3 regions of the Barnesiella sp. B2-R-119 genome follow, and region 2 is predicted to be linked to each of the others. Evidence: riboswitches for the same ligand, from Rfam matches in the RefSeq annotation. Region 2 holds a riboswitch; each other region holds the start of a gene.
What was found. A riboswitch is a leader RNA that binds a small molecule or an ion and turns the genes downstream of it on or off. The one in region 2 is predicted to bind cobalamin.
Positions count from the first base shown of each region.

Region 1 (11,163 bases), on a different contig from region 2:
GGCAACATGAAGACGGGCGCATATTAGCCTCTCCCGATGAAGAATCAATAGACGGAGTAACAGACTTCTCCGTCTCTCCGGAACAATGGGGCAACTTTCTTTGTACGATATTCGACGAATGGGTTCGAAATGACGTAGGAGAATACTACATACAATTATTCGATGCTACTCTTGCCAATTGGGCTGGTGTAACACCCGGAATATGCTCTATGGCCGAAACTTGCGGTCATACCGGAGTTATGGAATTTAATGGAGATGTGTACAGTTGCGACCATTTTGTATTTCCTGAGTATAAATTGGGAAACATATACACCCAATCTTTAATCGAAATGATGAATAGTCCCCGACAAATTGCTTTCGGTCAAAACAAGCGCAATGCTCTGCCCCAACAATGTAAAGAGTGTGATTTTCTATTTGCCTGCCACGGAGAGTGCCCCAAAAACAGGTTTGTAAAAACGGCCACCGGAGAACCGGGATTAAATTATTTGTGCGCTGGTTATCACCGATTCTTTAAACACGCAGCTCCTTATATGGACTTCATGAAACACGAATTGGATAATCAACGCCCACCAGCCAATGTCATGCAATGGGTGAAACAAAATATCCCCGACAAATAGAAAAAGGCTTTATACCGAATCGGTATAAAGCCTTTTTCTCTCTTTCAATAAAATTATTCCATATAACAGAACACTTCATAGGCCGATTCGTTCCAACTCACAGGGCAGCCCTCTTCGCGAGATTCTGGAACAATGCGTATATTCAAAACCGATTTGTCGCGAGTAAGAGATTCCGGTATTTCAAACTCATCTTCAATCCAGCGTTTGTACGGATTACTGTCCGCCAAATACCACACGCCGGCATCCTGTCCATCGACCCAAACTCTCGCACACTGTCTGGGAAGCTCCTGATCGCTGCATCGACGCAATCTTACTCCATGATTATTCGGTAATACTGTTATACGAAACGAACTCTCTCCGGTAAATTTATGAACCATAGCCGTAACTTCCACATCATCGGCATCCCCCTCAAAACAAGAAGTTAGCATCTCCACAGATACATCTCCTTCTACTTTATATTTATGTCGTTTCAACGACTTTTTCGAGGCCATATCTATGCTATCGGTCTTAACTAAGGAAACTTTATCCTGCCCATAATAAAAAACAATCCCCAGATGTTCGAGATACTGGTTATTGCTCTCACCAGACTCTATATTAAAATCCAATTGCGAATAAAATGGATAGCTATCACCTAAACACAATCGTGTCATCGACCAGGGATTATCGCTCAGCCCGTCATAACCGCCCGACGGATTGCACTCGGCCGGAGTCGGGAATCCCCACCCGTAGCAAATATAACTTTCCGAACCATCGCTCTCAACCTGCGGCGTCTTAATCCCATCTATATGTATTCTTACATCTCCTTCACAAGTAATAATATGAGGACGTTCCCCATAACAAGTCACATGAGCGGCAACCATTTTCCCGGTTCCTTTTATCGACGCGATGGGGCTATCCGCCCCCGGTGTATGTTTACGAGTATAATAGTCAGAAGAACGAAAGTAACCGCTATACTCTCTATCATAGCTATTCTCCCCTACTCCTACTTCAACAAAGCCCAAAGTAACGGTCTCTCCGCTCCTATTCTCCAACATTACATGGGCTCGTTCCCAAAACGGCATAGGGAAATAATTATAAAACCAACCGTCTGTCGTCGCTCCCATTAATAAATACCGGGTATTATTATATCCTAAGGAATTACCGAAAAAACAACCGATAGGACACAGAACATCTTCCCCTTCGTGATTATCCCACTTCACACGTATCCATACATCTTGCAATCTATCGGGATTCATATCAGCCATATAAAGTTTCAACGAATTGATGACACCCCCCTCATGCACATCTATTATAGACAATGACTCCCCGGGTGCTAATTTCTTTTCCGACATACGAAACATTCTATCCTTACCAATCTTCGGATCGACTCCCGTTTGTTTCCACTGACGAACCAAAGAACTATAATCCTCCTTTCCAGTAAAAGTCTCTATCCCTTGCGCAGTGGGATAACTGTGATACACAACATGTCCCCAGCCACCTTGCCCTTTATCCCGGTGAGGTCCTTCGAGTTTAACGCTCGAAGTGATTCGGCAGCCATTACGAAACGGCATAGGAACAAAACTGCGAACTACCCGGATAGGGCCTCGTCCATTATCCAAAGGGCCGATGTAACACGATGCTTGTGGTTCGGTAAAAGGATATTTCTCTCCGAACTCCGACAAACGAATAGTAAAACGGGGGGTCTCCTCACCATCAAAGTAAAATCGAAATACGGGTTCTTCCGAACTCAGATAACGATGTTGTACCATATTATAAATACAGCCGGCTCCCGCCACATCGAATATTACCCACTCTCCTTTCTTATCTTGATACAAGCTCCAATCCCAATCGGCACTACCACCTTTCTTATCGATACTGCCCTCGTACTTCACTTTCATTTCCCGATCCAATACTGGAAATCGAGCCACATCGGTCATGCGAGATAATCCATACGATTTTGAAGAAACAGTTTCGGAGTATGCATTTCCAGTCACGGAAAATGGGAATAAAGCAGTCACTGCAAGTAATCTTATAAAAGCTTTTCTTTTCATGGATAAAATTTTAAGATATTTTCAATGTACAAAAATACCTCTGTCTCGCAAATCAAGACAAATACTTTATTATCTATTCCTTATACTTTTATCCACAAAAAAGGCCGGGTATCGATATACCCGGCCTACACTTTCTCGAAATTTTAGATTTTATTCTTTCCTCACTAACAATACTACATTCTCTACATGGTGAGTATGAGGAAACATATCGACCGGCTGTACCCGCTCGACCTTGTATTTTGCATCTAACAAAGATAAATCGCGCGCCTGAGTGGCGGGATTACAACTTACATAAACGATACGTTCAGGAGAAGCGAACAATATAGTCTTAATCACATCGTCATGCATGCCGGCACGAGGCGGATCGGTAATGATGACTTCTGGACGACCATGCTCCTCTATAAAATCCTCTGTAAGAATGTCCTTCATATCGCCAGCATAAAACAAAGTATTATCCAACCCGTTTATACGGGCGTTTTCTTTGGCATCTTCTATCGCTTCGGGAACATACTCGATACCTACCACCTTACGGGATTGTCTTGCCACAAAATTGGCAATAGTACCCGTGCCAGTATATAGATCATAAACCAACTCGGTTCCCGTCAATCCGGCGAACTCTCTGGCAACCTTATATAACTCATAAGCCTGTTCGGAATTGGTTTGATAGAAAGACTTCGGTCCTATCTTGAATCGTAATCCTTCCATACTTTCCCAAATATAATCTCTTCCCCGGAACACACAAACTTCCTGATCGGCAATCGTGTCGTTTCGTTTTTGATTGACAATATAAAGCAAAGACGTAATCTCGGGGAACGTATCCGCTATATGTTGCATCATTCGTTCGATACGCACCATATCGGGTTCGAAAAATACGACTATGAGCATAACCTCTCCTGTCGAAGAGGTCCGGATAATAATATTCCGCATGAATCCTATCTGCTCCCTCAAATCGAAAAATGGATAATGATTATCGATAGCACATTGTCTTATCGAGAGTCGAATGCGATTGGATATATCGTCCTGCAACCAACACTTTTTTATGTCGAGGACTTTGTCGAACATACCGGGTATATGAAATCCCAACGCATTACGACAGTCGAATTCCTGTTCCGTCTGCAACTGTTCATAAGTCAACCACGACTTATTGGAAAATGAAAATTCGAGCTTGTTTCTATAATATTGTTGCTTGGTCGAACCTTTGGTAGGTAAAATTTCCGGCAAAGGGATTTTACCTATGCGGGTAAGATTGTCTTCCACTTGCTGCCGTTTAAATTGTAACTGATAGTCATAAGCCACATGTTGCCATTTACACCCGCCGCAAACACCGAAATGCTCGCAAAAAGGATTTACCCGCAAAGAAGAATAAGCGTGAAATTTCACGATACGTGCCTCAGCATAATTATGCTTCTTACGTATCAATTGCAAATCCACTATATCTCCCGGTGCTGCAAAAGGGACGAATACTACCAAATCGTTCACTCGTGCCAAAGCCTTGCCTTCGGCTGCTACTCCGGTTATTTCTACCTGCTCCAACAAGGGTAGCTCTTTCTTTTTTCGTGCCAAAACAAAAAATTAATAAGTTACAAAGCCAAACAAAACAATACGAACCGAACATCTAAATAAATTCGGCTATGCAATTATGCAGAAAACCACAGGCTCCACATTCGGCAAAGATAAGTATTTTTCACGAAAGAGACAGGTAAAGCAAATAAATAGTGCACAGCGTTAAAATTTGTAGCAAAATATTTTTGTGGTTTGCACGAATCCTTTATTTTTGCGTATTGTTTCTATACAAGATTTTCCGAATGGGTCACAAAGTCGAATAAAGGAAACAATATTTAATACAAAATATCATATACTTATTTATTTATGAAAAGAGTTTATACTTTTGGCAACGGCAAAGCAGAAGGCCGTGCCGACATGAAAAACCTGCTGGGCGGTAAAGGAGCCAACTTGGCGGAAATGAACTTAATTGGAGTTCCTGTTCCCCCCGGATTCACAATCACTACCGAAGTTTGTACCACATACACTCAGCAAGGGAAGGAAGCTGTTGTAAAAGAAATCAAAGGCGATGTAGAAAAGGCTATCGCTCATATCGAAAGCCTCACGGGCACGAAATTCGGAGATGCCTCGAATCCGCTATTGGTATCGGTTCGTTCGGGAGCTCGTGTTTCCATGCCCGGTATGATGGACACAGTATTGAACTTAGGTATGAACGACGACGCCGTAGAAGCCATTGCTAAAAAATCGGGAAATGCGCGGTTTGCATGGGATTCCTATCGCCGATTCGTACAGATGTACGGCGATGTCGTACTGGGTATGAAGCCTAAAACGAAAGAAGACATCGATCCATTCGAAGAAGTGATGGACAAAGTCAAAGAGGCCAAAGGTATAAAGAGTGATACCGAACTCCAAGTAGAAGACCTCAAAGAATTAGTAAAACTCTTTAAAGCCGCCGTTAAAGAAAATACGGGAAAAGATTTTCCTGCTTCTCCCTGGGAACAATTATGGGGAGCTATCTGTGCTGTATTCGATAGCTGGATGAACGAACGCGCCATTCTCTACCGTCGTATGAACCAGATTCCCGAAGAATGGGGTACTGCCGTAAACGTACAAGCTATGGTATTCGGCAATATGGGAAATACCTCGGCTACCGGTGTAGCATTCACCCGTGACGCTGCTACCGGCGAAGATATCTTTAACGGAGAGTACCTCATCAATGCACAAGGAGAAGACGTAGTTGCCGGTGTACGCACCCCCCAACAAATCACACTCGAAGGATCTCGCCGCTGGGCTGCATTGCAAGGTATATCGGAAGAAGAACGCGCAACCAAATATCCTTCTCTCGAAGAGGCTATGCCCGAATGTGCAAAAGCACTTATCGAAACTCAACAAAAACTCGAAGACTACTTCAAAGATATGCAAGACCTCGAATTCACCATTCAAGATGGCAAATTGTGGTTATTGCAAACTCGTAACGGAAAGCGCACCGGAGCCGCTATGGTAAAAATCGCCATGGATATGCTCCGCGCAGGAATCATCGACGAAAAAACTGCCTTGAAACGCATGGAGGCTCAAAAACTCGATGAACTATTGCACCCCGTATTCGACAAGGATGCCATCAAACGCGTTAAAGTCGTAGCCAAAGGACTTCCTGCCTCGCCGGGTGCAGCAACCGGACAAATCGTATTCTTCGCCGACGACGCAGAGGCGTGGGCCGAAAAACGGAAAAAAGTAATCATGGTACGTATCGAAACCTCTCCCGAAGATTTGCGAGGCATGAGCGTGGCGCAAGGCATCCTTACTGCTCGTGGCGGTATGACTTCCCACGCAGCCGTAGTTGCCCGTGGTATGGGTAAATGCTGTGTATCGGGAGCCGGTGAAATAAAAGTCGATTATAAAGCCCGTACGGTAGAAATGGGCGGAAAAGTCTACAAAGAAGGCGATTGGATCTCTTTGAATGGTTCCACCGGAGATGTTTACGACGGACAAGTTCCTACCGTAGACGCCGATATGAGCGGGGATTTCGCAGCCATTATGAATTTGGCTGAAAAATATACCCGAGTAGACGTACGCACCAACGCAGATACTCCGCGCGATGCAGCGGTAGCCCGCAAATTCGGAGCAAAAGGTATCGGATTATGCCGTACAGAACACATGTTCTTCGAAGGCGACCGTATCAAAGCCATGCGCGAAATGATTCTGTCGAAAGACGAAGAGGGACGTCGCCACGCACTCGACAAACTGTTGCCCATGCAACGCGGCGACTTCGAAGGAATATTCGAAGCTATGGACGGTCTGGGTGTAACCATTCGTCTGCTCGATCCTCCTCTACACGAATTCGTACCGCATCAATTGGCCACTCAAAAAGAATTGGCAGAAGAGATGGGAATGAGCATCGACGAAGTAAAATTAGCTTGCGATGCTTTGGAAGAATTTAACCCCATGTTAGGTCACCGCGGTTGCCGGTTAGGTTGTACCTATCCCGAAATAACCGAAATGCAGGCCCGAGCCATTATCGAAGCTGCTTTGAACGTAAAAGCAAAAGGTATCGACGTTCACCCCGAAATCATGGTTCCCCTCGTAGGTGTTGTAGAAGAATTGAGAATGCAAGCCGAAGTTATCCACCGTACCGCTGCACAAGTATTCGAAGAACGCGGCGACACGGTTGCCTACAAAGTAGGTACGATGATCGAGGTTCCCCGTGCAGCCGTTACGGCCGATCAAATTGCCGAAGTTGCCGACTTCTTCTCATTCGGCACGAACGATTTGACTCAAATGACATTCGGCTATTCTCGCGATGATGCCGGTAAATTCTTAAAGATTTACAAAGAAAAAGGCATCCTCAAAACCGATCCGTTCGAAGTTCTCGACCAAAAAGGTGTAGGGCAACTCGTACGCATGGGCGTGGAAAAAGGCCGTTCCACCAAACCGTCGCTCAAAGTCGGTATTTGCGGTGAGCATGGTGGTGAACCTTCATCTGTGAAATTCTGTGCCAAACTCGGTATGAACTACGTATCTTGCAGTCCTTACCGTGTACCTATCGCACGTGTGGCTGCGGCGCAGGCTGCTATCGAAGATTAAAAAGTCCTTTGATAACTCTATAAAAAAGGCTAACATTATCTGTTAGCCTTTTTTATATCCCTTCAATATCGACCCTTTCATACGATATGTAATCAAAAATTCATACCAAGAGAAGTCCGGTTCTCCTGTTTTTAAGTACCTTTGTTTCATCAAGTAAAACGGATTGAAATACAAACACGATGAAAAAAACACTACTCTTTATTAGCCTTTTAATCCTTTCCGTCTTATTAACACAAGCCACTCGGCCCAAATATGTATTCTATATCATCGGCGATGGAATGGGCATAAATCAAGTTAACGGTACTGAAATGTTTTACGGGGAACTGACCAGTAAGACAGGACCCTTACCGCTATTGTTTTCGAAATTCCCTTATACGACTTTTGTAAGCACATACTCTGCCAATCGAGGAGTAACAGACTCGGCAGCAGCTGGTACGGCATTGGCCTGCGGTGAAAAGACCAACAACAATACGATCGGTGTGGATGCAGACAGTCTACCTATATATAGTATAGCGGTGGCAGCACAAAAGAAAAACATACCTGTTGGAATTATTACCAGCGGAGAAATAGACGATGCCACTCCCGCCGCTTTTTTCGCTCACCAAATAAACCGTAATAACCGTTACGAAATAGGAGTCGATATGCTCGCCGCCGGATTTGATTTCTATGCAGGAGATAAATTTACACAACCGTCGCCAGAAGGAAAAAAATCTCTATACGATATGATTCCGAAAGCCAACTATACATTGGCTCTCGGCATACAAGAATACAATCGCCAATCACAGGTAGCCTCCAAAATGATTTTATTTCCCCAAAAAGACTTCCCTTACGCCATAGACCGTGAACCGGGAGATATTTGTTTAGCCGATCTCACCCGATGTGCAATAGACTTTCTGCAACAAAAAGGAAATGGTTTCTTTTTAATGATAGAGGGCTCCAAAATAGATTGGGCAGGACACTCCCGTGACGGAGCTACCAATTTCAGAGAAATAAAAGATTTGGAAGAATCGGTAAAATTGGCTTATGATTTTTATAGAAAGTATCCCGATGAAACCCTCATTATCGTTACAGCCGACCACGAAACCGGAGGCGTAGTATTAGGCAACGGAAATTACTCACTCAACCTACAAGCACTCCAATATCAAACAATGAGTGGAATAGCATTTACAAAAGAAATAGAAAATCTGCGTAAACAAAACACCGAAATTTCATGGGAAACTATACAAAAAGCCCTATCCCATGCCTTTGGCTTTTGGAGCAAACTCGACTTATCCCCCAAACAAGAAGCACATCTTAAAAAAATTTACGAAGAAACTATACACAACCAACAAGGGGACTTGATAAAATCTCTATATGAAAACAATGAACCGATAGCCGAAGCCGCCAAAACGATTCTCAACGAAATAGCCGAAATCACATGGTCTTGCAGTTCTCACACAGCGGGTTATGTCCCGCTCTATGCGATTGGGTTAGGAGCAGAAAACTTTCAAGGGAAACTCGACAATACCGATGTGCCCTTACTAATAGCCCGAATTGCCGGCTACGAATAATACAAAGACTAAGAAAAGAAAGCCTATCTATATATAAGATTTTTTAGAAAAAACATTGTAAAATAAAATAAAGGAAATAACTTTGTCCCTTGTAATCGGTTTGCTTTTATCGCGTTCGATAAAGCAATGAAAAGGGAATCGGGTGCAAATCCCGAACAGACCCGCTGCTGTGTAGTTCGATAGATTTTAGACAAACAACTACAATGCCACTAATCCAATGTGATTGGGAAGGCGTCTAAAATAGAACAAGTCAGAAGACCTGCCGGTTACATAATAAAATTTATCTCTTCGCGGATTAGGAGATAAAACGAATACTTTTCCGATAGAAATTTTTTGCGAAAGCAAAAAAATACACCATGTTATAGAAACACGCTTTTCTATAACATAGTTTATATATGTAAAATGATGCAGTTATGAGAAGAATGATTCCTTACAGTGTGGATATAACTGGGAATTTTGTTTATTCACCGCAATTAATCGAAGCACGCAAACAAGTTCAAGAAGGATTTCTAAATGCAGCACAATTACTGGAAATCGAAAATAAAGAAATCCAACACATTGTCGACACATGCAAACAGATAGGTTTAAAATGCGTTACCGATGGAGATTATAGATCAAACGGATACACGGATTTTTTTCATCATCTTCAAAACATTTCCAGGCACGAAACAGAACCAAACGATACGTCAGAAGAAAATGATAAATCTGTTATATGCGGGAAAATAGACTTCGACAATCATTTTTTATCGACGCCACCTGTCACAGAGCACTTTACCTATTTGACCGGAATTATCGGAGGCGACATGTATGCAAAAGCTCTACTACCGTCCCCAATGACTTTATTAGCCGAATTAATCCGTCCTGAGAACCGTCTTAATACAGGAAGATATTATCCCGACATCGAAGTGCTCTCCCATGATATTGCACAGACCTACCAAAAAGTAATTAGAGAATTTTACAATATGGGATGCCGATTCCTACAATTCAGCGACTATACTTGGAACTTAACGGGAGGCTGCGATATTCAACAAATATCCGAAGCAAATAATACCGACCTCGCATCTCTGTCTACCGTACTTGCTCGTTTGACCGAACTCTGCTTAAACGACAAGCCCGACGATATGTGCATATCCTTACAATTCGACGAGAAATGGTGGAATACCCGAGATCGAGAAAAAATAGCAGAAATACTACTCTCTACGCAAGCGAATGCCATAGCTTTCGACTTCGGTAATAGGGAAAATGAAAATATAGACTTTTCCATCTTGAAACATTGTCAAAGCAAAGACGTTATATTAGGGCTTGTATCGACTTCAAGCAGCCAACCGATATCTACCAGCACTATCACTCATCATATCGAAAACGCTGCACGCCTTCTACCATTGGAGTCTCTTCATCTCAGTTGTCAAGGCAATTTCAGGAATTTATCGGGAAACAGCTCGATTTCAGAACAAGAAATGTGGAACAAAATAGCGACAATGAAAAATATTGCAAAAACCGTTTGGGGAGAATAGAACGGGCTTCCCGGTTTTTCTACCTTTATATATGCAAAAAGTCTACCCCCCCACGAATTTGCGATTGAATCGAAAATAGAGTATGGTTCGACATGAAAAACAAATATATTTGTTTTATCCTGCTCTTATCTTTCACTATCTTTGTACAGTATGCGAAAATAGGATGCGGTTCTGCATAGTCAAGTCGGAAATGCAATTTCCGCTTGCCTTTGCACTCACCTTTCACTATCTTTGCACGTCGAAAAATCAGTCAATACAACAAAGGTGAACAGTATACACGAAGAACTTAAAGCCGTATCGCAGTTCCTTTCGGAATATGCTACATGTCTCATGGCTTCGGGAGTACATACGTCGAGAATTGTACGCAATACAGCCCGTATAGCCGAATCGTTCGGTTTTGAAGCACACATGACCTTATTTCACAAAACAATCATAATGACTTTGCGGAATAAGGAAAATACCCATGTATACAGTATGGTAAACACAGCAAAAGCCGGCGCTATAAACTTCGAAATCAATTCCGATTTGAGCGCTCTCAGTTGGGAAGCCTACGATAACCATCTCCCTCTCGACCAGCTATGGGAAAAATATCATGCCATTACAAGCAAACCTCGATTAAATGCATGGCTGGTATGGGTATTAGTGGGATTCGCTAATGCATCTTTCTGCCGGTTATTCAGTGGAGACTGGATCGCCGTTGCAGCGGTTTTTGTTGCGACTCTTGTCGGATTTCGCATCAAACAAGTATTAGGGAAACATCATATCAATCACTACTTTATATTTACAATATCGGCGTTTGTCGCTTCTTTAATAGCCTCGGTAACTATGTGGCAGCAATGGGGAAACACACCGGATATAGCTATCGGTG
Region 1 is NZ_JAMOKL010000006.1:105,342-116,504, reverse strand. It holds gene NBH06_RS11540 (anaerobic sulfatase-maturation protein) at 1-617, shown strand, start outside; gene NBH06_RS11535 (DUF2961 domain-containing protein) at 671-2,647, opposite strand; gene rlmD (23S rRNA (uracil(1939)-C(5))-methyltransferase RlmD) at 2,798-4,210, opposite strand; gene ppdK (pyruvate, phosphate dikinase) at 4,517-7,231, shown strand; gene NBH06_RS11520 (alkaline phosphatase) at 7,411-8,781, shown strand; cobalamin riboswitch at 8,861-9,062, shown strand; gene NBH06_RS11515 (uroporphyrinogen decarboxylase/cobalamine-independent methonine synthase family protein) at 9,195-10,295, shown strand; gene NBH06_RS11510 (threonine/serine exporter family protein) at 10,560-11,163, shown strand, end outside.
Region 1: it holds a riboswitch for cobalamin, as region 2 does, so the genes downstream of both, NBH06_RS11515 (uroporphyrinogen decarboxylase/cobalamine-independent methonine synthase family protein) here and NBH06_RS09780 (anaerobic ribonucleoside triphosphate reductase) in region 2, are expected to answer to the same signal.

Region 2 (11,163 bases):
CGGACTCATGCTGGGAAACAAAAAAGAACAGGTGGCCCGATTCTCGTTTCTTATGGTGATTATTCCTATTTTGGGCGAGGCTCTTCTTGATTTGATGAAAGGAGGGTTTTCTCCTGCGGAGTCGGGATTGTCCGTACCGGTGATGATTATCGGATTTCTTGCCGCATTCGTGTCGGGGTGTTTGGCGTGTAAGTGGATGCTCCGTTTAGTCAATAATGGCAAATTAGTGTATTTTGCTATCTATTGTGTGGCGATGGGAGCTTGTGCTATAATTTATTCGCTTGTTCACTAATATCGCCGATATGGACTTTAACGAAGGCGAAATCATATATATCGATAAACCGCTTCATTGGACTTCGTTCGATGTGGTCAAGCGCATACGGGTGCGTATACTCCGCCGCATCAAACAAAAAAAATTGAAGGTGGGGCATGCGGGAACTCTCGATCCGTTGGCTACGGGCGTGATGATTATATGCACGGGACGAGCGACGAAACGGATAGAAGAATTTCAATATCAGACCAAAGAATATATAGCGACTTTGCGTCTGGGAGCGACGACACCGTCGTTCGATTTGGAAACAGAGATAGATGGCGTTTATCCCCATGAACATATCACCCGTGAAAGTGTAGAGCGAACTTTACCTCGATTTGTCGGTTCGATTATGCAGATACCGCCCTCTTATTCGGCTTGTAAAGTCGATGGCCGCCGGGCATACGATATGGCCCGTAAAGGGCAGGCGGTCGACTTGAAGCCCAAAGAATTGGTTATCGACGAAATAGAGTTGCTTTCTTGCGAATTGCCCGAAATCAAAATCAGGGTCGTGTGCAGCAAGGGAACTTATATTCGGGCTTTGGCTCGTGACATCGGAGAGGCGCTCGGTAGTGGAGCCCACCTTGTGGGATTGATCCGTACACGAGTGGGCGACGTGACTCTTGCCGATTGCCTTTCGGTCGAACAGGTCGCCGACATGATAGACCATATAGACGTGGAACCCGTTTTGGAAGAAGAGAAAAAAGAATAATAATTAAAGATATGAAACTGTCCCAATTTAAATTCAAACTACCTGAAGAGCAAATCGCTCAATATCCAGCTAAAAACCGTGATGAATCCCGGTTGATGGTAATCGACCGGAAGACGGGGAAAATAGAACATCGCATTTTTAAGGAAATTATCGAATACTTCGACGAGAAAGACGTGTTCGTGTTTAACGACACCAAAGTTTTTCCGGCTCGTCTTTACGGCAATAAGGAAAAAACAGGAGCTAAGATAGAGGTTTTTCTGTTACGGGAATTGAACGAAGAGAATCGGTTGTGGGACGTTTTGGTAGAGCCGGCTCGTAAGATTCGTATCGGAAATAAACTCTATTTCGGCGACGACGATTCTATGGTGGCCGAAGTAATCGACAATACGACTTCGCGAGGGCGCACGTTACGATTCCTTTACGACGGTTCCCACGATGAGTTTAAGGAAGCTCTTTACAAGTTGGGAGAAATGCCGTTGCCCTCCTATATAGCCCGTCCGGTAGAAGAGATGGATGCCGATCGGTATCAGAATATTTTTGCTCGTAACGAAGGTGCTGTTGTCACTCCGGCCGCCGGTCTGCATTTCAGCCGTGAGCTGTTGAAACGAATGGAAATTAAAGGAATCGATTACGGGTTCCTCACCCTTCATTCCGGCTTGGGTAATTTTCGTGAAATCGATGTCGAGGACCTCACGAAACACAAGATGGATTCCGAGCAGATGAGAGTGACTCCCGAATTGGTGGAACTCGTGAACCATGCTAAGGACGAGGGTCGTAAAGTGTGTGCCGTGGGTACATCGGTGATGCGAGGGATAGAAAGTGCTGTAAGTACGGGGGGACACATGAAAACGTATGACGGTTGGACCAATAAGTTTATTTTCCCTCCTTACGATTTCACTGTGGCAACCAATTTGGTGACGAACTTTCACATGCCCCTTTCCACTATGCTTATGATGGTAGCTGCGTTCGGTGGTTATGACATCGTTTTGGAGGCATACGGATCGGCATTGAAAGAAGGTTATCGTTTCGGGGCTTATGGCGATGCCATGCTCATTTTGTAAAATCGATTGGGTACTTTTATAATAGGGAGGAATAGCGTTTTCTACGTATTCCTCCTTTTGTTTTCGATGAACGTCCTTAGATTCCGACAGTATCTACTGAACCGCCTTTTACGGTTCAGCCGAAAATCCGTAGGGTAGGCATGAATTTTAGCGATGAACCACTTGTCAACAAACACATTCCGGACTTTTCGGTGAAAGGTTGATTCTTGCTTAAATTTCTATACAAAGTGTACTCCTCCTCTGTGTTTTGCACAGCAAAATATAGGGGAGGTGTCCGAAGGACGGAGGGGTTGAAAAAACGCAGCAAGGGGAACGGATTGGGCTGCAATCTCCTCCCCTGCCGTGTCCCGTAGTATTACGGGGTACTATGTTAGCCATATAGAGGAGACACCGAAGAAACAATAGTTTCTAAGGAGAGGGGTTGGAAAGATGGCATATAGTATTTTTGTAGTATTACTCCCTCTGTCACTACGTGCCACTTTGCCTATATTTTACATGGCAAAACGCAGGGGGAGAAGGGCGGGCTTTTCACTTTATGGTTGTGCAAAAGGGCAATTCCCTTAGATTTCCTACTGAGCCGATATTCTCACTGATTATCGACCTCGCTTGTAATAGTAAGAAAACCGACAAGTAAAGTTGAGAGACTCTATGAAAACACTATCTTTTCGGGCAGTTTCAGAAAAAATAAAAGTGCTATATTGATGGGCAATAATTCCCTGTTTTGGGAAACTTTCTTGATAAAATAATTCTAAAAGTTTTCCAAAACAGGAAACTTTTGTGTGTAGATTTGTTGTTTTCTTGGAAAGAATTTATGTACCTTTACACTCGCATTTCGGTTCGGTTGTCGCTGTGAGGCACAATCGATAAAAAGGGAATCGGGTGAGAATCCCGGACAGTCCCGCTGCTGTAATTCCTGCAAAAGTCCGTTGACACAGGCCACTGATAAAGAATCTGTTTCTGAATATCGGGAAGGCGTTTTCGGATTGGGAAAAGTCAGAAGACCTGCCGAAGTGGGAGAGAAGCAAATGAACGTTCGAGGAGGCGTTCGCAGTATCGAATCTTTAATAACAATCAGCATGGACTATGCATGTATTACCATTACGAAACGTGATGGATCCAAAGAGAACTTCTCGATTGAGAAAATCGAGCGGGCTATCGCTAAGGCCTATCGTGCCGACGGTATGAACGACGACGAGACCTCTATTAAACAAGTTACGGCCGAGGTTGCCGCTGCCATTGATAGGGAGAATATCTCGGTAGAGGAGATTCAGGATTTGGTAGAGCGCAAATTGATGATGCGCAATCCCTCGGTAGCGAAGAAATTTATCATTTATCGGGAGTGGCGTACCAAGGAACGTGAAAAGCGCACATCGATGAAGCAGGTGATGGACGGTATCGTGGCGGTCGAGAAGAACGACGTAAACCTGAGCAATGCCAATATGTCGTCTCATACACCGGCAGGGCAAATGATGACATTCGCCTCGGAGGTCACGAAAGATTATGCCTATAAATATTTGGTCGGGGTTCGTTATGGACGGGCACACCGGGAAGGCGACATACACATTCACGACCTCGATTACTATCCCACCAAGACGACCACTTGCGTACAATATGATTTGGAGGACATCTTCAACCGGGGATTCCATACCAAGAACGGTACGGTGCGTACGCCGCAGTCCATACAGAGTTATGCCACGTTGGCCACCATCGTTTTCCAGACCAACCAAAATGAGCAACACGGCGGGCAATCCATTCCGGCTTTCGACCATTTTATGGCGCCGGGCGTCTTGAAGAGTTTCCGCAAGCATCTCGAAAACGGGGTGGGCTTTATTTGTCGTTTGCACGGAATGGAAGATATGCCGGCGTTGAAAGATTTGTTTCGGAAAGAAATCGTTTCGATCGATATGACCGAAGAACAGAAAGCCGCTTTGGGCGAGCGTTTGAAAGAGATAGGGGTGAGCGTCTCTGCTGCCGAACTCGATACCGCTTGGCGACAAAGTTACGAGATGACTCGTAAAGATACGCATCAAGCTATGGAGGGGTTGGTTCACAATCTCAATACCATGCACTCTCGTGGAGGTAATCAAGTGGTGTTCAGTTCGATAAATTACGGGACGGACACTTCGGCCGAAGGCCGTATGGTCATGCGGGAGTTGCTTTCGGCGACTGTCGAGGGGCTTGGTAGCGGTGAAGTCCCGGTATTCCCCATACAGATATTTAAGGTAAAAGACGGTGTCTCTTACACCGATGAGGATTACGATGCCGCGATGGCCGATTTCGAGGGTGCGATGGCGGGAAAAATCAAATTCAAGGCGCCTAATTTCGACCTGTTGCTCGAAGCCTGTCGCACGACTTCTACTTCGCTTTTCCCCAATTTCCTCTTTTTAGATACCGAATACAACAAAAACGACCTTTGGAAAGCCGATGATCCCGACCGTTTTCGTTACGAAGTGGCGACGATGGGATGCCGTACGAGGGTCTTCGAGAATTTACACGGTGTTAAAAGTTCGTGGGGGCGGGGTAATCTCTCCTTTACTTCGATGAATATGCCCCGGTTGGCAATAGAGGCCCGGCGGGAGGCTGAGGAGTTGCACCCCGATGGCGACAAGCATGCTATTCGTCGGGAAGCCCGTATTCTATTTTTGGAGAAAGTGCGCAGTGTGGCATCGATGATTGCCGAGCAGCTCTACGAGCGTTATGAATATCAGCGCAAAGCGCTTGCCCGTCAGTTCCCGTTTATGATGGGCAACGACGTTTGGAAAGGTGGTGGCAAGCTACAACCCAACGACGAGGTGGGCGATGTCATCGATAGCGGGACATTGGGTATCGGGTTCATCGGCGGGCACAATGCGATGTGTGCTATTTACGGCGAAGGCCATGCTCATAACCAAGAGGCATGGAACACACTCTATGATGCCATACGAGTGATGAACAATGTTGTCGAGGAGTACAAGACCCGCTACAATCTCAATTACTCGGTTTTGGCTACTCCGGCCGAAGGGCTTTCGGGACGTTTCACTCGTATGGACCGCAAACGTTACGGTGTTATTCCGGGCGTGACCGATCGGGACTACTACGTAAATTCGTTCCATATCGATGTGAAAGAACCAGTGGGTATTGTAGAGAAAATCAAGAAAGAAGCCCCTTTTCATGCTATCACGAAAGGTGGGCACATTACCTATGTCGAGCTCGACGGCGAAGCGAAAAAGAATGTCTCTGTCATTCTCAAAATCGTGAAAGTGATGCACGACGAAGGAATCGGTTACGGGTCGATCAACCACCCGGTAGATACCTGTCGTTCGTGCGGTTACCGAGGTGTCATCTATACGCAATGTCCGGTTTGCAAGAGTGAGAATATATCGCGCATGCGACGAATTACAGGTTACCTCACTGGAAGCCTCGAATCGTGGAATTCCGCTAAGCAGGCCGAAGAGCGTGACCGTGTGAAACACAAATAATGGAACCGCTTCATATCATCAATGTTTACCCCGAGACTATCTCCGACGGTTTCGGGGTACGCTATGCCATCTATCTGGCCGGTTGTACCCATCATTGCCGGAGATGCCACAATCCCGGCAGTTGGAGTCCGGTGGCCGGCGAGCCGCTCACGGAGCTTATTCTCTCCCGTATCGTCGCCGAGATAAACGACAATCCCATTCTCGATGGAATCACCATTTCGGGCGGCGACCCTTTCTACAACCCTTTTGCGTTGTTGGCTCTGCTCCGTCGCCTCAAAGAGGAAACTCACAAAAACGTCTGGTGTTACACCGGCTATACCTACGAGTCCCTGTTAAAAGACGAGACCCGCCGTCCCTGTCTCGACTATATCGACACCCTTGTCGATGGTCCGTTCGTCCAATCGCTCTTTGATCCGGCTCTCTCTTTCCGGGGCAGCAGTAATCAACGGATATTGCATTTGTCGGAATACCGGTAGAGTTTTCCGAGGTTTTATTGTTTTTGACTTGTGGAAATCATATTTTTGTATCGTTTGTGTGATAATAAACGATAATTATGAATGCCTTGACTAACCTGAAATGCACATTGGCTCTCTCTGCCGGATTTTGCTCCTCATTTGCGAATGCACAAAAACAGCCCCATATTATATTGATTATGACCGACCAACAGCGGGGCGATGCTGTGGGGTGTATGGGAAATGAGTTTGTCATTACCCCTCATTTGGACAAACTTGCCAACGAAGGAACTTTGTTCATGAATGCCTATTCGTCTTGTCCCAGCAGCACGCCCGCCCGTGCCGGATTGTTGACCGGAATGTCGCCGTGGCATCACGGAATGTTAGGATATGGACGGGTAGCGCCGAAGTATGAGTACGAGATGCCTCAAATGTTGAAAGATGCCGGTTATTACACCTTTGGTATCGGGAAAATGCATTGGTATCCCCAGCGGGTGAAACACGGATTTGACGGAACGTTGTTAGATGAGAGCGGTCGCAGGCAAGACCCCCATTTTACCAGTGATTATCGACAGTGGTTTCAGGTGCAAGCTCCCGGGAAGAATCCCGATGCAACAGGCATTTGGTGGAACGATCACGGTGCTGAGGTTTACAAATTAGATGAAAAACTACATCCCACGTACTGGACCGGCGAAATGGCTTGCAATCTCATCAGCCATTATGACCCCGAAAGCCGTCCTTTGTTCCTCAAAGTGTCTTTTGCCCGTCCTCACAGTCCGTATGATCCGCCGCAACGTTTTCTGGATATGTATGATAACGTCGATGTTCCCGACCCGGCGATAGGAGATTGGTGCGGTAGATACGCAAAGCGGTTGAATCCCGAAGAGGCTGCCTCGGATGCCCCTTACGGAAATTTCGGTAATGAATATGTCCGTAATTCCAAGCGACACTATTATGCCAATATTACTTTTATCGACGAACAAATTGGGCGTATCGTTCAAGCATTGAAAGACAAAGGTATGTATGACAATGCTCTCATCTTTTTCGTATCGGATCACGGCGATATGATGGGCGACCACTATCATTGGAGAAAGACTTATCCCTATGAGGGCTCGGTTCATGTTCCCTGTATCGCGAAGTGGCCGGCAAATGTCGGTGGGGTTGCTGAGAAAATAGATAATCCGGTGGAATTGCGCGATGTTTTACCTACCTTCTTGGATATAGCCGGGGCAACCGTCCCTGCCGATATGGACGGACGCCCTCTTTTACCGCTGGCCAAAGGAACCGATACCGGGTGGCGAGAATATATCGATTTGGAACATGCCACTTGTTATAGTCGTGACAACTACTGGTGTGCGTTGACCGATGGGAAAATAAAGTATGTATGGCGTTTCTACACGGGGCAGGAAGAATTGTTTGACCTTGTCGCAGATCCGCAGGAACTCCACAATGCCGTTAACGATAAAGAGTACAAGGAACGGTTGGAAGAACTGCGTGTCCGAATGATACGTCACCTCAGTGAACGAGGAGAAGAGTTCGTGAAAGACGGGCGATTGGTCGTTCGCAAAAAGAAAATGCTATACAGTCCTCATTATCCGAAAGAATGATTTTCAATCTCCTCGGTGTTTTGCAATAGCGAAGTATAGGGTGAGAGGTTTAAAACATTTTCAAACTCCTCCCTCTGCCGTGTCCCGTAGTATTGCGGGGTGTGGCAAAGCAATAGGGGAGGTGGCACATAGTGACGGAGGGGTTGAAAACGCCATCACATCAGTCAGGTTATATTGAACGATTATTCCTGCAAGAAGTATCATCTTCCCAAAAACTATATAAAAATTCAGTTATATTTGTAGGGTACAGGATGTAGTTCGGCATGGTCTAAATCTAAAAAATATGTTCATTTGCCTCTATTCTTTGTATAATATGGGATTCGTTTCGGCATAGCCAAGCCTGAAATATGATTTCCTCTTGTCTCTGCACTCAACTTGTGCTATATTTGTTCGATCCTAACAGCCGATTTACTGTACAATGGAGCCTAAAAAGAAAATATATCCCGAATGGAGCGTCGGGTACACCTCCGACGAAAAAGCTACTCCTCTGAAATTTTTCCCGGCGACCGTTCCCGGAGCCACGCAACTCGATATTGCCCGTGCGATGAAATACGGAGACTATCGACAATCTGACAATTACATGTTATACAAATGGATGGAAGATTGCTATTTCATCTATCGAACTCGGTTTCACTCCCCGGAGATAAGTCGGGAAGAACAGGTGCGATTCGTATCGAAGGGCATCGACTACCGTTTTGAAATAAAGCTGAACGACAAAGTCATCTGGTCGCAAGAGGGAATGTTCACGCCTGTCGATATAGATATCACCGGGGAAATCCAAGACGAAAATACGTTGGAAATAAAAATATGGCCCGTTCCTAAAAAGGAAGGAGCCGAGCAAGACAATCGAATACAAGCCTCCGACTCGGTAAAACCGGCCGTAAGCTATGGGTGGGATTGGCATCCGAGGCTTATTCCATCGGGGATTTGGGACGAAACCTATTTGGAAATAAGTCCCAAAACCATCTTGGACGATACTCTTATAGAATATCGACTCTCCGATAACTATGAAATAGTCGATATACAAGTATCGGCGACGATCTCCTCTCCGGCCGCTACGATATACGAATGGAGGTTATACGACTATAACGGGGACGAGGTTTTACATACCCGTGGTGAGTCGTATGACCACATAATTTTTTCAGAGCGATTGGAAAATCCCCACTTATGGTGGTGTCACGATCAAGGAGTACCCTATCTATATCGTTCGGAAATTACGTTATTTTGTAAAGATTCGGGGGAATTGCTCGACAGGAAAATCCAGACGGTAGGTTTCCGCCGGGTGAGATTAATCATGAACGAAGGGGCTTGGCGAGAACCGTCGGGGTTCCCCAAAGGTCCGAGTGTTGCCCCGGCACAAATCGAATTGAATGGTAGAAAAATTTTTGCAAAAGGTTCTAATTGGGTCAATCCCGAAATTTTCCCGGGCACGATAACCGAAAAACGATATGAAGAGTTACTATCGTTAGCCATTCAAGCCCATTTCAATATGCTGCGTTCATGGGGTGGTGGTATCATCAACAAGGAAGCGTTCTTTGAATTATGCGATCGTATGGGAATACTGGTATGGCAAGAATTCCCTTTGGCATGTAATTGCTATCCCGACACATCTCGCTATCTGAAAGTTCTGGAACAAGAAGCCACTTCGATTATCCGACGATTGCGGAAACATGCATGCTTGGCTATCTGGTGCGGGGGAAACGAGTTATTCAACAACTGGTCGGGTATGACATCGCAATCCTTGCCGTTGAGACTGCTGGACAGCCTATGTCTCCGGCTTGATCCCGAAACTCCGTTTATCCCCACCTCGCCGATGCCGGGAATGGGACACGGACCCTATATGTTTCGATGGGAAGGTGAGGAAATTTATACCTTGATAGAAAAAGCTCATTGCACGGCATACACAGAATTCGGTATACCCGGAGTGTCACCTCGAAGCGTTCTCGAAACCTTCATACCTCGTGAAGAGTTGTTTCCCCCGAAGCCGGGAACGAGTTGGGAATGGCATCATGCATTCGGAGCATGGGAGGCTGATTTAGGGACATGGCTTTGTCCGAACCTGTTGAACGATTATTGGGGAGAAGCCCATTCTCTCGACGAGCTTATTGCCCGCAGCGAATTACTGCAAAGCGAAGGTTATAAGACCATTTATGAAGAAGCCCGACGCCAAAAACCTTATTGTTCGATGGCTTTGAACTGGTGCTTCAATGAACCGTGGCCGACGGCCGCAAACAACTCGATTGTTGCTTATCCGGCCATTCCCAAAAAAGCATTCGAGGCAGTAGCCGACTCCTGTCGTCCCCTATGTGCAAGTGCTCGTCTGTCCAAATTCACATGGTTCGAAGGAGAGTATTTCGAAGCTGAATTATGGATATTGAACGACTGCGTGACAGATAAAGAAAGCCTGAAAGTAACAGCCGAATTATGGGCCGTGGACCAAAAACTATCTTCGTTGCTGTGGGAAACCGGAAAAGTGAAAAGTCAGACAAACATTCGTGGTATAACCCTCCGCCAACAGTTACCGGCAATAGAAACCGACAAGCTTCATTTAAGATTGTCGGTCGAGAACTTCCCGGAATATAATTCGGACTATACGCTGATTTACCGACGCAAAAGTTTCACTGCATTCAGAACTCACGTTATGAATTTAACCGAATGAGAAATGAAAATGCAGAATATTTCGATTTACATGTTGCCGTTCCAAATAGACTGGTCTTACTTATTTACAAGAAACCTGTTTTTCAGCCAATTGCGAACAGGCAAATCATAGAGTTTCAAACAAGCGTGTGCTACACCGACAGACAAGATAAACGTCGATACGGAGACAAATACGTGCGCTCCCATAGATGCATCAGGATTGTGTGTCACCCACGCCATCTGCATATAGGCAAAGGGATAATGGGTAATATAGAGCGGATAGGAGATTTCGCCCAGATAATTGCATACGGCCACACTGTGTTTCCCCTTTACCTCGCTGCCGGCTCCCATCGCCACGATAATGGGGAACAAAAGGAGTATACATGCCGCATCATAGATACCATTTTGCCAAGCATCGGTTTCGCCTCCGATACGAGGCATTACCAAAGCTGCGACGACAAGTAACGAACACCACCAGAAGCCGGCCTTTACCCGAATAAGTTTCCCTATACGAAACAGCAATAATCCTCCGAAGAATGGATAAAGCACCCGAACGATACCGATATAGACCTGTTCGGGGGTAATACTCCAACCTCCGATAACGGTATAAGCCGTAATGTCTCGATGGGCAAGTAACCCGAACACATCGAGGTTAAGTGTCAAATCGAGCGTCAAAAACGCCGCAAAGGAAACAAAACAAACCAATGCGATTTTGGAGAACCTACGGACGACCAAAGCATAAAGAATATTCGCCAGATATTCCCACATGAGCGACCAAGTAGGCCCATTGAGCGGATTGGTCTCTTGCCAGCCTCGTATATCCCAACTGGTAAGCGCCGGTATCATCGTACAGGCAAGCAGAAACATGAGCAGTACCTGCCACCATGCAGTTTGGTCTATAAGAGGGAAACGTTCGCAATTACCGA
Region 2 is NZ_JAMOKL010000004.1:342,863-354,025, forward strand. It holds gene NBH06_RS09765 (undecaprenyl-diphosphate phosphatase) at 1-292, shown strand, start outside; gene truB (tRNA pseudouridine(55) synthase TruB) at 303-1,022, shown strand; gene queA (tRNA preQ1(34) S-adenosylmethionine ribosyltransferase-isomerase QueA) at 1,034-2,083, shown strand; cobalamin riboswitch at 2,900-3,107, shown strand; gene NBH06_RS09780 (anaerobic ribonucleoside triphosphate reductase) at 3,160-5,541, shown strand; gene nrdG (anaerobic ribonucleoside-triphosphate reductase activating protein) at 5,541-6,017, shown strand; gene NBH06_RS09790 (arylsulfatase) at 6,095-7,600, shown strand; gene NBH06_RS09795 (glycoside hydrolase family 2 protein) at 8,019-10,259, shown strand; gene NBH06_RS09800 (acyltransferase family protein) at 10,316-11,163, opposite strand, start outside.

Region 3 (11,163 bases), on a different contig from region 2:
TATCGCATGCCCACCTTCAATGACTTGTACTATGCCGATATGGGTAACTCGGTGTTGAAGCCCGAGAGCGCTACGCAATACAATGTGGGATTTACTTATGCTGTCGCTCCGAAAACGGGTTTCCTTTCGGGGTTTCATGCAGGGGCCGATGTTTATTATAACCTCGTTTCCGACAAGATTATCGCCTATCCCAAAGGACAGCAGTTCCGGTGGACTATGCTCAATCTCGGTAAAGTCGATATCCGGGGTGTCGACGTTCAGGCTACGGCAACTTTCCGTTTGCCGTACGCAATAAGTTTAATGACGAAGGTGCAATACACCTATCAAGAAGCGATAGATATAACCAGTCCTCGGGATAACTATTACCGCGACCAGATTCCGTATATACCCTGGCATAGCGGATCGGCCATATTGAATTTGAGCTATGACGATTGGAGTTTGAATTATAGTTTCGTATATGTAGGGGAACGGTACAATCAGCAAGAAAATATCGAATATAATTATGTGCAGCCGTGGTACACGAGCGATATATCTTTGGTGAAATCGTTTCGGATAAAATCGGTGAACCTGAAAGTGACGGCCGAGGTTAATAATGTGTTTGATCAGGCATACGACGTCGTTCTTAATTATCCTATGCCCATGCGTAACTATCGATTTGGAATAGCCATTGAATTGTAATGAGATCGGTTGTCGCACATATTGTTTCGTGTATCCTACTGGCGGGAATATCGTTGATGACTTCCTGTCGGGAAGACGAGGTCATTATCTTGGCGGAATATGAAAGATTGCCGCTCGGCGACAACAGCCGGTCTGATTATGCCGGACTTTATTTGTTGAACGAGGGTAATATGGGTTCGAATAAATGTACGCTCGATTTTGTCGATTTCGAAAACGGCTATTATGTCCGTAACTTGTATGCCGAGAAAAATCCTAACGTGGTAAAGGAGTTGGGTGACGTGGGTAACGATGTCCAGATATATGGTTCCAAGATGTATGCGGTTATCAACTGCTCGCATAAGGTCGAAGTCCTCGATGCTCGTTCTTGTCAGCGATTGGGACAAGTGGACATACCTAATTGCCGATATATCGCCTTCGATAAAGGTTTTGCTTATGTTTCGGCTTATGTAGGTCCGGTAGGGATAGACCCGAATGCTCAGCTCGGAGCTGTCTTTCAAGTCGATACCGCTACTCTCGAAATTACGGCCGAGGTCACGGTGGGTTATCAACCCGATGAGTTGGTCATTCAAGACGGTCTTATTTATGTGGCTAATTCAGGCGGTTATCGTAAACCGAATTATGATAATACGGTTTCGGTGATCGATATCGAAACAATGACGCAGATACGAAAGATTCCCGTAGGAATTAACTTGCATCGTATCCGGGCGGATAAATACGGGAAATTATGGGTTTCATCTCGGGGTGATTATGAGAAGATTCCTTCCCGTCTTTTCGTTCTGGAAAAAGATAAGCGTACAAACCGCATGGAGGTGAGAGATACTTTGAATGTTTCTTGCAGCGAGATGGATATTTGCGGCGATTCGCTTTATCTGTATAGCGTGGAGTGGAGTAATATTTCGCAAGAAAATAATGTTACTTACGGTATTATCGATGTTCGTACAGGGGAATTGATTTCAAATAGTTTTATTAAGGACGGAACGGAAACCGATATAGAAATCCCTTATGGATTGAAAGTAAATCCCGAGACCGGAGACGTTTATGTAACAGATGCCAAGAATTACGTGTCGAGTGGAAATCTACATTGTTATGGACGGGACGGGATAAGAAAATGGAGCGTTCGTACCGGGGATATTCCGGCGCACATGGCTTTTTTGTATAAAAATAAATAAACCGATATGAAGAAAGTGTGGTATGTTTTGTCGATGGCTTTGATTTTGCTGATAGCCTCTTGTCAGTCCGATAATCCTTCTATGATTACATTAGGGCTTGACGATACGTATGTAGTGGAACGCATGAAGGGCTTGACGTTACACCCGGGATTTACCGGAGAACGATATGAATGGGCCCTTTCTTACGAGTCCGATTCGGTATCTGTCACCGATTCGATTGTGGCGACGACACGCGATTATACGTTTGTAGCGAGTGAAACGGGAACGTATCGGTTGCGATTCCAGATTTATGATGCGGCTAATCCCATAACCCATCTTATGCGTATTGTCGTTCGCAAAGAAGAGGTAGCTTATAGCCCTTATATAACTAAGGTTTATGAATATCGCCCTGCACCGGGACAGTTCGTCAATGAGCTTCCGAAATATACCGAGGGAGATACCGAAGAATCTATGCGGCAGAAAGTCGAAGATTGTTTGGCATACGATGCCCGTACGATGGTCTCGTTGGGTGGCTACGGCGGATATATTGTCGTCGGTTTCGACCATACGATTGTCAATCGGCCGGGAGAATATGATTTTAAAATATTGGGTAATGCATTTTATGCCAATGACAATCCTCGTCCCGATGCCCCGTTGGGAGGTAGCAGCGAACCCGGGATAGTGATGGTCTCGGTCGATACGAACGGGAATGGCATTCCCGATGACGAATGGTACGAGTTGGCCGGTAGCGAATATTATAAAAAGGAGACTTTGAAGAATTATGAAATAACCTACTATCGACCCGATGAAAACAAGGAGCCGGTGACTTGTTCCAATCCGAATATCACGGATTCTACGTATGTCCGGTGGACCGATAATCATGGGAATATAGGATATATATCGCAACTCACTTTCCATAAGCAACCGTATTATCCGCAATGGATTTCGGACAGTTCGATAACTTTCAAAGGGAGCCGGCTTGCCGATAACGCTGTCGATGAGAGTGGAAACGGGAGTTATTATGTCCTTTACGCATACGATTGGGGTTATGCGGATAATCACCCCAACAGTAGCGAAAAGTCCAATTTTAAAATCGATTGGGCGGTGGATAGCGAAGGTAATCCGGTCGATTTACCGGGTGTCGATTTCATAAAAATTTATACGGGAGTGAACCAATTCAACGGTTGGTTGGGCGAATGTTCGACCGAAGTAATGGGTGTTACCGATTTACATATAGAAGAGTGACTATGAGAAAATAGAAAGAAACGAGAGGAAAATAACTTAAAAAAATATAGTGCACACAGGTTCGGCTACTTGAAAAAGGTCCGCCGATTAAAAGGGAATCGGGTGTAAGTCCCGAACAGTCCCGCTGCTGTAAGCTCCATAAAAAGGTCCCGAGAATACTGAAAGCCACTGATTATGACGATTGGGAAGGCCTCGGTTACCGGAGTAAGTCAGAAGACCTGCCGTGTGTATTGTCCGAAAAGCTTGCGAGGTATGAGCTGTGACAAAAAACGCCGGGAAGTCCGGGAAAGTTTTGGAGGCATATAAGTGGTGTATCTTGCAAGTATTGAATGGGAAAGAACTATTTGTTTTTTATTTAATACTTAAAAGTTTAACAAAGATGAGAAAGATTTATGCTTTGATGGTATTGCTGTTTGCGGTTTTACAATTACCTGCACAAGTCCTTGTGCAAGGTCGTCCGCACCCTACGGCAAAGCCGCAGATGGTATCGCCGAGGGCGATTGCCGATGGAACTTTCACGATGGACATGATCGAAAACTGGTCTGGCGAAGGGGCTAACCGCGCTGCGTTCGTCGTACAATGGAATGCCGAGAGTGAAACATCGGCGTTGGTTTGGGGATTCCGTTGGGACGGTGAAGCTACTGGTGAAACGATGGCGCGTGCAATTGCCGCTTCCGACCCTCGTTTTTTCATCATGACCGAAACAGGAACGGCGTATGGTAGCACTGTATCGGGTTTTGGGTACGATGTTAACAAGAGTGGCGATTTTTCTATTACTAAGGACGGAGTAACACTTTCCCCTGATGAGAACGGGGTAATCTTATCTTCGTCGTATGGATATGACGGTTGGACTTGTACCGACCCCGAGGACTATTGGCAATCGGGCTGGTATCAAGGGTATTGGTCTTATTGGCTGAAATCGAGCGATAGCGATCCCTGGGGATACTCCGGGACCGGAATTACGGGCCGTAAATTGACTGACGGTTGTTGGGACGGTTGGAATTTTTCGGTAAACATGTCGTCTCAACCGTGGAAACCTCTTGCGCCGGCTCCTAAAAACGGGCCGACAGCTCCTTCTGTGAAAGTTCAACCCGAAGATGTGACGGTTTCTCCGGGAGAAGCGGTAACTTTTGCCCCTGAGTTCAAAGGCGATAGTTTGTATTTCCAGTGGTACAAAGACGAAGTCTCCATACAAGATGCCGAAGCGTCGTCTTATTCGATCGTTTCGGCGGAAACTTCCGATGCCGGGCGTTATTATTGTGTGGTGAGCAACATGCTCGATACGATTTCTACCGATACGGTTACGCTCGTTGTCGGCGATAAATCGGTAATAGCCGTTCCGGGAGAGGAACCGGGAACTGCCCTCGTGGTGTATGACGATTCGTATGCCTCTTTTTCGGGGATTTTGACGATCCCCCAAACTATCCTGATAGAGGGAGTATCTTACACAGTAGTCGGTATCGACGATATGGCTTTTATGGGGTGTGCTAAATTGACTTCGGTTACTTTTCCTTCGACTTTGAAAACAATCGGCGAAGGGGCATTTTACGGATGCAGCCGTTTGACATCTGTGGAGTTGCCTGCGCAAACGGTTTCGATCGGTAATGAGGCTTTCGGCGATTGTCCTCTTTTGGCAACCCTCTCTTTGGGTGAAGGATTGAAGAGCATAGGTCGCTCGGCCTTCGAGAATTGTATCGCTTTGACCGGTGTAAGTATGCCGGCAGATATGGAATCGATAGGGGCTTTGGCTTTCAAGGGCTGTACGAAGTTGGCTTCGGCTGCTCTGGGGAGCTCTTTGACTTTATTGGGCGATTCGGCTTTCTATGGCTGTTCGGCTTTGCAATCGGTGGAATTGCCGGTTACGGTATCCTCGGTGGGTACTCGTACATTTGCCGGTTGTTCTGCTTTGAATGCTGTCGGGTTAGGAAATGTTTCGGCTGTTGGCGAAGCTGCGTTTAACGGCTGTACCGCTTTGACTGAAATTGCGATACCGAATGGGGTCGAAACGCTCGGCAATTATGCTTTTTACGGTTGCAGTTCTTTGGCGACGGTGACTTTGGGTACACAGGAGCGTTCATCTTCTTCCTTGAAAACAATCGGTGATTATGCATTTGCCGAGACTGCTGTGAAATCGGTCGTATTACCCGACGGAGTGAGTACTCTTGGTAACTATGCCTTTAACAAGTGTGCTTCTCTGGCTACCGTTTCGTTGGGAAATAGTTTGACCGCTATCGGTGATTATGCTTTCAGCGATTGTGAGAAGTTGGAATCCGTAACATTCGGAAGTGCTCTCGAAACTATTGGTGAGCGTGCATTTTTCAAAGTGAAAATTTCTTCTCTTGTTTTGCCTGCTACGGTGAGAACGATAGGTGATTGGGCTTTTTATAATAATCCTTTGACGACCATAACTTTTAACGATGGTTTGCAGTCGATCGGCAGCAGGGCTTTCTATGGTGTATCGGTTCAAACGTTGAATATTCCCAATAGCGTGACCGAATTGGGCGGCTATGCATTTAGCGGTTGCAAGTCGTTGGAAACGGTGACTATCGGGACAGGTGTGACAAAAATAAGTGATTATGCGTTTAATACTTGTTCTGCGTTAACGCAGATATCTTATCCGTCGGTAATCGAAATCGGGGCGAGCGCATTTAAAGGTTGTTCATCGTTAACCGATCTACCTTTGACTGATAAGATTACTTCGCTCGGTAATTCTGTGTTTTCGGGCTGCTCTGCGATCGAGTCGCTTGTTATTCCGAATAGTGTGACCTCGATTGGTAGTTATGCCTTTGAGAAATGCACGAAGTTGACATCGGCGACTTTGGGTACAGGTATAAGCTCTATTCCCGATTATATGTTTAGCAGCTGTTCCGCTTTGACGTCGGTAGTTCTGCCGGAGAATATTACTGGGATCGGCAAATATGCTTTCCAAAGTACGGCCTTTACCGAGTTGCCGCTGACAGCAAGCATTACTGAGATAAAAGATTATGCTTTCAAAAGCTGTACGAAATTAACGTCGGTAGCTATTCCCGATCGGGTTACTAAACTGGGAACTTATGTGTTCCAAAGCTGTACGGGATTGGAATCTGCAAAAATAGGGGGTGGAGTTACTTCTGTGCCGAATTACATGTTCCACGGCTGTACGAATTTGGTTAATGTAGAACTTTCGGAAAAAGTGACTTCTATCGGCAATTCTGCTTTTTATAATTGTAAGGGCTTGAAATCATTGCCGGTTACCGAATCGATAACTTCTATCGGGACGAATGCATTTTACGGTTGTACAAGTCTTACTTCGGTAAATCTTTCCGATAAAGTAACCTCTTTGGGAGCTTCGGCATTCTATGGCTGTTCCAGTTTGACAGAAGCTGTTTTGGGAACAGGGATAACTACGTTGGGATCGAGTTTGTTCCGCAATGATGCTAAGTTAAAGAAAGTAGTTGCCAATGGCAAAATAGCTTCGGTTTCCACTTATACGTTTAATGGTTGTTCTTCTTTGGAACGTATCTATATTAACAATACACCGCCGACCGGTGCAAGTTCCAATACATTTACCAAAGTGCCGATAACCTGCCGGATTTATGTCCCTGCCCAAACTTGTCAATTCTATGCCCAGACCACCTATTGGAAGGATTTCGTAATCATGCCGTGGTTAGATGAATTGGAAATAGTATCGACTACTCCGTCGATGAGTTTCGATGGTGGGGAAGCGTTGGACGTTAAACCCGATACGAAAACTTTCGTGATAGAGTTTAATCGGACTGTCGTTAATACCGATAGCGTTTCGGCCATGTTGATACGTAGCGGATTCCCTGTCGAAGATCAGGAGTTGACCGTTTCGTACTCCGGTAACGAAGTGACCGTAATTCGTGAAGGAGAAGATTTGCCGAACGATCCTTATTACTACTTGGTATTGACAACGTCGGATAAACAGTTTAGCATATTGTTCAAGGTAACGACGGCTACCGGTATCGATGAACCGGTTGTCGAAAAGGAGGTGCGTTTGCGTGAATATTATTCGGTGGACGGGAAACTTTTGCCTCGACCCGTGCAAGGTATCAATATTGTGAAAACTGTGTATGAGGACGGTTCGATCGAAGTTTCGAAAGTTTATGTAAAACCAGAAGATTGTAGGCGATAAGTCTATGATTGTGAAATAGTAAAACGAAGATGTTCCCGGAGTTTCGGCTCCGGGACATCTTTCCAAAAAAATAGAAAGATGAGAAAATATTTACTTCTTTTTTTAGCTTTTTTCGGCAGTTGGTCTATGCCGGTCCGTGCCGTTTCCTTTTCGGATATAAATTATTGGATAGGAGAAGGGAATGTCGAAGCCATGTTAGTCATCGCTTGGAACGACGGGAAAACGCCCGGAGCGTTGGCGTGGGGCTATAAAGGGGAGGAGGAAACTACAATCGTGGAAATGTTGAACGATGTGGTGAAAACGGATCCTCGTTTGTTTTCTCTGATGCGTCGGCAAGGTGGTTACACGGTCGATGGATTGGGTTTCGACCTGAATGGAGAGAATACCGTTGCATTGGTTGTCGGCGGCGATACGACCTATCCTAAGTATAATGCTACGGGACAGTTTACAGCGACTCCGAACAATTACAAAAAATGGGAGTGTGTCGACAAAGAGGACCACTGGAATTCGCCTTCGGTCTCGGAAGATGGAGCATGGCATTGTTTGGCTCGAAGCGAAAGCGGAAACGAGGCTGAGACCGAAATCAATAAAATGCCGATACAAAATCGATATACCTATATATTTTATTACGATAAATCCGGTAGCGATACACCGGATTATGCCAATGCCGTAGCGGTAGAATCATATATACAGGAAGCTGTCGATTATTCGCAAGGGATATTTTTTGTCAATGAAGATTGGTATGGCTGGGATAACGGAACCATTAATTTCCTGACGAATGATGGCCGAATGTTTTACCGGGTATTCCGTCGGGAGAATCCCGATGAGAAGTTGGGTGTCACAACGCAGTTCGGAACGATTTACGGTGAAAAATTCTTTTTGATTTCCAAACAGGCGAAGTCGACCGAAGAAGAATCGACAGGGGGGCGACTGGTCGTGGCCGATGCCTTGTCGTTGGAAAAGATAGTGGCTTTTGATCAAATAGGCGGCGGTGACGGCCGTTCCTTTTTGGGTGTAGATGAGAAGACGGGATATATAGGAAGTTCATCGGGAATTTTTGTTTTCGATATTGAAAACATGAAGGTCGGCGATGTGATAGAAGGGACCTCGAATGACGAAGGTCTTTATTCGGGTCAGATAGGTTCTATGGTTCGAGCCGGTAAATATGTCTTTGCTGCGAAGCAATCGGAGGGCGTATTGGTGATCGATGCCGAAAACCACACCTTACAAACTACTATCGACCTTCCGTCTATCGCGACACTTGTGTTGGGGCGAGACGGAAATATTTGGGCTGCCGATGGGAATGCGTTGGTTAGAATAAATCCGGTTTCGTTCGAAACTTGGGCTCGGCCGTTACCTTCCGGTTGTCGGGTCGCCGATACATGGGGGGCATGGAATGCCGGGAGTTTATGCGCAGCATATAAATCTAACCTTCTTTATTTTGCCGATGAAAGTAAAAATAAAGTCGTATGCTATAATATAGATACCGATGAATTGAATGCATCGTTTTTTACTTTGCCCGATCAAGACGGGGAGTATGTGCAGATGTTCTATGGCGCGGGTTTGAGAGTGGACCCGCAGACCGATAATGTCGTGGTAATTTCTACGGAATCGGGTTATCTGTCCCATTACATGAACAATTGGATTCACATAGTGGACGGGACGAATGGCGAGCTGTTGAATACGTTACTTCCTGAGAAATACTATTGGTTCCCGGCTATGCCGGTATTCCCCGATAATGAATATCCGGTTATCTCTATTTCCGATAATTTGTCGGTGGGTAGTTCTCCTGTAAAAATTTCGCTATTAGAGAGTGTTTCCGATGCCGATAATCTTTCTGCGGCGATCGTTTCGACAGTCAAGGTAGAAGACCCCTCTATTCTTTCTGCCCGAATCGAGGGATATGATTTGATTCTTTCCGGCGAGAAATTGGGCGATACGAGTTTCACGTTAGCGGTCAATTCGAATGGGCGGGTAGAGACAAAAATGGTTTCGGTACATGTAACCGAAGTTAGTGGAATCGAGGAGGCAGAAAGTTTGAAAATCGTAGCTTCTCCTAATCCTGTCAGGGATATTCTGACGGTGAGAGCTTGTGTTGGCGCAGAATTGACCGTATTCGATCTTCGAGGTGTAGCTGTTTATCGCGATACGATGGTCGAGTCGGAGTCTCGTTTGAATGTATCTTCTTTACCGGCAGGTATTTATGTGTTGTCGGTGTGTGCAAACGATAGAACTGAGTATATTCGAATAATCAAACAATAAATATTAACTAATTAAATTTTTTTTTGACATGAGAAAAATATTACTTGTTTTTGCCGTTTGTGTATGCAGTGCGGTTTTTGCGGAAAACATCGTTTTAGATTTGTCGAATCCGGGAGACTTCCCTATCGAGTATGATGAGACTGGGTTGTGGGCAGATGTTTTTAATAATGATGCGATTGTTTATTCACAAGAATTTATGTTTTCGCACGCTTCTCCTTATTCCAATTATTCAAATGGATTCTTTGCCAGCAAGGTAACTGCCATATCGGCATCGGCAGGTACCGATGATCAATGGGGCTGTATGGCTAAGGGAGGCTTTGCCGGTGAGGGAACTCCCTATTTAGGGGCATATTGGGATGCCTATACCGAATCGACCTCCGATGCGAAGACTTGCGAGGTATACACTTCCGCTCCATATTATGCCGTAGGGTGTTATGTATGCAACAACCCTTATGTCTATTATGCTATTGAGAAGGGGAATCCATATTCGACTAAATTCGAGCAGGGAGATTGGTTTAAATTAGTTGCTCACGGTATCGATGAGCAAGGCACAGAGACAGGAACCGTGGAATATTATTTGGCCGATTACCGTTCTGAGAATGCCGACGACTGGAAATTGAACGATACTTGGGAATGGGTCGATTTGAGTGAATTGGGACAGATTGCTTCGATTTACTTTACGATGGAGTCGAGCGATACGGGTGATTATGGCATCAATACGCCGACGTATTTTTGTCTCGATAAACTTACCGTTTCGACCGAGCCTTCGTCAGTTGAAGAAAGTGTGGCTGCTCAGATGAAAGTTTATTACGACCGTTCTAACGGGGCTGTTCGTGTAGAGTCGGCTCAGCTGGTCGAGGCTGCTGTTTATAACATGAGCGGTACTCTCGTGATGAAACAACTCGTAGAAGGATCGGGAGCTATTGACATGTCTGCTTATCCCGCTGGCGTTTATATAGTGCGTTGCGGCGGATATAGTACTAAGATTGTTAAATGAACTCTGAGAAGAAGTATATGATAAATTATTAGTTAAGTCCCTACTGCCATAGGGTATTACGCCTCCGGCGAAGTGATTCGACGGGGGCGTGTTTTTATAGAAATAAGAGCCCGGTTATATAAAAAATATTAAAATTAGATTTGTTCTAATTTTATATTATATTTTTGTAAAACAATAAATAAAAACAATAGAATTATGCTTAGCAAGAAAATGGAAGAGGCTCTTAATGCCCAAGTGAATGCCGAGTTTTGGTCGGCTTATTTATATCTTTCGATGTCCAACCATTTTGCAGCGGCTGGAAATCAAGGTTTTGCTAATTGGTTTTCTATACAGTTCCAAGAGGAACAAGCTCATGCTACTATATTTATGAAATATGTGCTCTCGTGTGGTGGTAAAGTAACGTTGGCTCCTATTGCCGGTGTGAAGACCGAATGGAAATCGCCTCTCGAAGCTTTTGAAGATACGTTGGCTCATGAGAGAAAAGTAACCGCCCTGATTCATGGCCTTTGTGTGCTTGCCGATGAGGAAAAAGATTTCGGTACTGCCAATATGCTGAAATGGTTTGTCGACGAGCAAATTGAAGAAGAGGCTAATGCTCAGGAATTAATCGATAGCTTGAAAATGATTAAAGATAACGGTTTCGGGTTGTATATGCTCGACAAAGAGTTGAAGGCTCGTGTTTATACGACTCCTGCCCC
Region 3 is NZ_JAMOKL010000005.1:121,508-132,670, forward strand. It holds gene NBH06_RS10840 (TonB-dependent receptor plug domain-containing protein) at 1-678, shown strand, start outside; gene NBH06_RS10845 (YncE family protein) at 678-1,847, shown strand; gene NBH06_RS10850 (cell surface protein) at 1,854-3,071, shown strand; cobalamin riboswitch at 3,111-3,311, shown strand; gene NBH06_RS10855 (leucine-rich repeat protein) at 3,451-7,206, shown strand; gene NBH06_RS10860 (DUF5074 domain-containing protein) at 7,285-9,468, shown strand; gene NBH06_RS10865 (DUF4465 domain-containing protein) at 9,497-10,465, shown strand; gene NBH06_RS10870 (ferritin) at 10,661-11,163, shown strand, end outside.
Region 3: it holds a riboswitch for cobalamin, as region 2 does, so the genes downstream of both, NBH06_RS10855 (leucine-rich repeat protein) here and NBH06_RS09780 (anaerobic ribonucleoside triphosphate reductase) in region 2, are expected to answer to the same signal.